2 regions of the Lactobacillus sp. N54.MGS-719 genome follow, and region 1 is predicted to be linked to the other one. Evidence: predicted binding sites of a transcription regulator. Region 1 holds the regulator's gene; the other holds the start of a gene.
The links. The regulator Rex, encoded in region 1, represses fermentation and respiration genes when NADH is low (regulators of the CRP and FNR family bind a similar motif). The targets are predictions, from matches to a motif close to TTGTGAANTANTTCACAA.
Positions count from the first base shown of each region.

Region 2: adhE (bifunctional acetaldehyde-CoA/alcohol dehydrogenase) is a predicted target of Rex. The motif match lies at 1,060-1,077, and genes of this name have one in related genera.

Region 1 is NZ_LARO01000025.1:6,767-9,181, reverse strand. It holds gene WS44_RS05775 (ABC-F family ATP-binding cassette domain-containing protein) at 1-684, opposite strand, end outside; gene WS44_RS05770 (redox-sensing transcriptional repressor Rex) at 869-1,504, shown strand; gene WS44_RS05765 (LacI family DNA-binding transcriptional regulator) at 1,648-2,415, opposite strand, start outside.
Region 2 is NZ_LARO01000069.1:2,821-5,235, reverse strand. It holds partial or broken gene WS44_RS08645 (amino acid permease) at 1-807, opposite strand, end outside; gene adhE (bifunctional acetaldehyde-CoA/alcohol dehydrogenase) at 1,107-2,415, shown strand, end outside.

The DNA.
Region 1 (2,415 bases):
AAAAATTTGTGTTGCCAAATGATCCAAAAAGTATTGGTCGTGGGATACTACTAAAATGGCGCCGCTGTAGTTCTTTAAAAAGCCTTCCAGCCAATCAAGCGTATCTAGGTCCAAATAGTTGGTTGGTTCGTCTAGTAAGAGCAGGGCAGGCTTACGCAAAAGCAACTTAACGAAGGCTAATCTGGTTTTTTCACCACCAGATAAACTACCAATGCGTTTTTGCCAAGTATCTTCAGGAAACTTAAAGCCGTTAAGGATACTCTTGATATCTGATTGGTAAGTATAGCCACCTTTTTGTTCAAAATTGAACTGCTTTTGGTCATATTGCTTTAGTAAGTCCTGATCTTCAGGATGGTCTGCAATTTGTTGCTGCATGTTGGTTAATACTTTGCCTTCTTTGATTAAAGGAGCAAAAACGGATTCCATTTCATCCCAGATAGTTTTGTCTTCGTCTAAAGCATTTTCCTGGGCGATATAACCTACATCAATACCTTTATTAACGGTAAATTCACCACGAGTAGGTTCTTGTTCGCCTGTCATAATTTTTAATAGGGTAGTCTTACCAACCCCATTAGGGCCAACTAAGCCGATTCTTGCATTTGAATCGATTGAAAAAGTAACGTTCTTAAATAACGTGTTGGCACCAAATTGTTGTTCTAAATCGTGTCCTTGTGCAATAATCATAATTTTTCACCTAATCATTATTCTATCATATGATGCAAGCCTAATATTACTGGTTTTCTCATGTCAATATGTGAAAAAGTGTACCTTTGTGAAAAAGATGCTTGCACAAAAGGTATAATAACAGTTATGATAGTAGTGCTTGATTGTACATTCACAAACATGGAATAAGTTTGGAGGGCTTCAAATGGAAAAAATAAAGATTCCAAAGGCAACAGCCAAAAGATTACCATTATATTACCGTTATTTGCTGATTTTGAATGAAGAAGGCAAAGATAAGGTTTCATCAACTGAATTGTCAGAAGCTGTTCAAGTTGATAGTGCCTCAATTAGAAGAGACTTTTCTTATTTTGGCGCATTAGGTAAACGTGGATATGGCTACGACGTTAAGAACTTGCTTACATTCTTCAAGAAGATTTTGAATCAAGACACATTGACTAATGTTGCCTTGATCGGTGTAGGTAACTTGGGACGTGCCTTGTTAAATTACAACTTTAAACGTAGTAACAATATTAGAATTTCATGTGCTTTTGATATTAATAAGGAAATCACTGGTCGTATTTTAAGTGGTGTTCCCGTTTATGACATGGACGATTTAAAGCAACAATTGAGTGACCAACAAATTTCAATTGCAATTTTAACCGTTCCTTCAACCGCAGCGCAAAAGACAACTGATGAAATGGTAGATGCTGGTGTAAAGGGAATTATGAACTTTACTCCAATTAGATTGTCTGCTCCAGCTAATGTCCGTGTACAAAACGTAGATTTAGCCACTGAATTACAAACACTGATCTACTTCTTAGACAGCGATAAAGAAAATTAATGCCAAAACAAGTGTCTGGGAAAAAAGTCCATTTTTAGCTAATTTTAGACTTTTACTCAAAAGAAAAATCCTATTAAATCAAGGTTTATTAATACCAAGATTTAGTAGGATTTCTTAATTTCTGAGTTTTTTCCCAGACACTTTTATGCGGTCGTTTCACTTTTAATTAGTTTTACAGGCAATGTGTAGTTCATTTGCTTTAGCTCTTCGTCGGGATGTGCAATTCGCTTTAAAAGCAAATCCACTAATAATGTAGCAATATCGTGAATAGGTTGGGCGATGGTGGTTAATTCAGAATGATAAGTCTGAATCAATTTAGTGCCATCAAAGCCGATTACTTTTAATTCCTTAGGGACTTTAATACCTAATTTTTTAGCTTCTTGTAAAACCAAGATAGCAGTTAAATCGTCAGTGCAAACTACGCCATCAGGATGGTTTTCAACTAACATGTCATGAATTTGCATATTTTTAATGTTAGAAGAATCAGAAAAAGCGACAGAACGAATATGTGGTTTTAAGTCATGCTTTTTCACTTCATCGAGATAGGCATCCAATCGTTCATCGGTAGGATTGCCTTTTTTATGTTCATTACCCAAAAAGTAAATCTTTTTACAGCCGGCTTGAATTAAATCATGCATGGCTAATTTGATACCTTGGTAGTTATCACAACTTACGATAGGGACATTATCAGATAATTTACGGTCAAAAGAAACAATTGGCAAACCTAATTGCTTATATTCTTCAATCCCCAAGTTGTGTGCACCTGCGATAATACCATCAACTTGATTGGCTTGGAGCATGCGTAAATATTCATGCTCTTTTTCTTTATCACGACCAGCGTTGCACATGATAACTTTGTAGCCTTTTTTGAATAATTCTTCTTCGATGTTTTGCACTAGTTCCGCAAAAAA
Region 2 (2,415 bases), on a different contig from region 1:
TGCTACCTTTGACCAAGGGATCACTAGTAAAATACCTAAGATTGCCATTACATAAAACAAAATGATACGAAAAGGTAACTGATTAATTGCTCGCTTTAAGGTAGTTTTAGGATTTTGGGCTTCCGCAGCAGTTAAACCAATAAGTTCAACGCCAATAAAACTAAAGATAACCATTTGGAAACCTTGCAAAAATCCTTTAGTACCTCTAGCAAAGAAACCACCGTGATCATCTAAGTTGGCAAAGGCAACAGGACCAAATGATGTTTTACCACCAGTGATTAATAGATAAGCGATCAATAAAACAAAAGCAACTACTGTCACGATTTTGATAATGGCAAAACTGAATTCCAAATTACCAAAAACACGAGCTGAAATTAGATTGATGATCAACAAAACGGCAATTGTAATTAATCCTGGAATCCATGGTTTTAAATTTGGAAACCAATATTCAAAATAAATTCCTAAGGCAGTTGTTTCTGCCATTCCTAAAGTGATCCAACTAATCCAATAAAGATATCCGGTAATAAATCCGATATTTTTACCGAGATATTGTTCAATAAAATCAATGTAAGTGTGTTTATGAAGGTCAGACATAATCATTTCGCCTAAGGCTCGCATAAGCAAGAATAGGAAAATACCTACAATGATATAAATCAGAATAACGCTAGGACCTGCGCGGTGAATACTATCACCAACCCCTAGAAAAAGTCCGGTTCCAATTGTTCCACCTAAAGCAATTAATTGAATATGTGCATTGCTTAGGGTTCTTTTATAGCCAGAATCAGTCTGCGATTTTTTCTCATTCATATAAGGTCCCCCGTATTTTCATATATACTTAATATTTTATCATTGTTAAGGAGTTGCACCAGCTTTAACAGATAAATTTAAAAAATCTATAAAAAGCATGTGATTATAAGTTTGGTAATTCACAAAGTAAATAATTTAACAAGCGCTTTCATTGGCGCAAAATCAAAAATATAAATGCTCTAAAAAGATTGTTAACCTGACTTATCATAAATTAAAACATTTACATTTGTTAGTATTGTGCTATAGTTGACATTGTAAATTAGTTCACAAGAATTAGTAGATCTTAGAGGTAATAAGTAATGGCTAAGACACAACAAAAACAGACTCTTACAGAGGAAGAAAAGAAAAAGCAAATCTACGACATGGTAGATAACTTAGTAAAGAAATCACATGTTGCATTAGACCAAATGGCTAACTTCACACAAGAACAAGTTGATAAGATCTGTGAAGCAGTTGCTACTGCCGGTGAACAAAATGCTTATCCATTGGCTAAAATGGCCGTTGAAGAAACTAAGCGTGGTGTGGTAGAAGACAAAACTACTAAGAATATGTACGCTAGTGAAAATATTTGGAATAGTTTACGTCACGAAAAGACTGTTGGCGTAATTGAGGAAGACAAGGAATTAGGTTTAACCAAGATTGCTGAACCTAAGGGTGTCATTGCTGGTGTTACTCCAGTAACTAACCCAACTTCAACTGTTATTTTTAAAGCTATGCTTGCTTTAAAGACTAGAAATACAATTATCTTCGGCTTCCACCCACAAGCTCAAAAGTGTTGTGTAGAAACTGGTAAGATTATTCGTGCTGCTGCTGTTGCCGCTGGTGCTCCAGCAGACGCAGTTCAATGGATTGAAGAACCAAGTTTAGATGCTACTACTGATTTAATGAATAACCCAGGCGTTCAAACTATTTTGGCTACTGGTGGTCCAGGTATGGTTAAGGCTGCTTATTCATCAGGTAAGCCAGCTATTGGTGTTGGTCCTGGTAACGGTCCATCTTACATTGAAAAGTCAGCTAACATCGACCGTGCTGTTTATGACATTGTTTTGTCAAAGAACTTCGATAATGGTATGGTTTGTGCTTCTGAAAATTCAGTTGTTGTAGACGACGAAATTTACGACAAGGTTGTTGATGAATTCAAGAAGTGGGACTGCTACTTCTTAAACAAAGAAGAAATTAAGAAGTTCGAAGAACACTTCATCGACCCAAGACGTGGTACTGTTGCAGGTCCTGTAGCTGGTAAGTCAGCTTACGAAATTGCTAAGCTTTGTGGTGTTGATGTACCAAAGAACACCAAGGTAATCGTTGCTGAATACAACGGTGTTGGTAGAAAGTTCCCACTTTCAGCTGAAAAGCTTTCACCAGTATTCACTTTGTACCGTGCTAAGAATCATGACGATGCCTTCAGAATTTGTTCTGAACTTCTTGATTACGGTGGTCGTGGTCACACCGCTGGTCTTCACTCAAGCGACAAGAAGATCATTGATGAATTTGCAATGAAGATGGATGCTTGCCGTATCTTGGTTAACTCACCAGCTGCCCTCGGTGGTATCGGTGACCTTTACAACAACATGTTGCCATCACTTACTTTAGGTACTGGTTCTTACG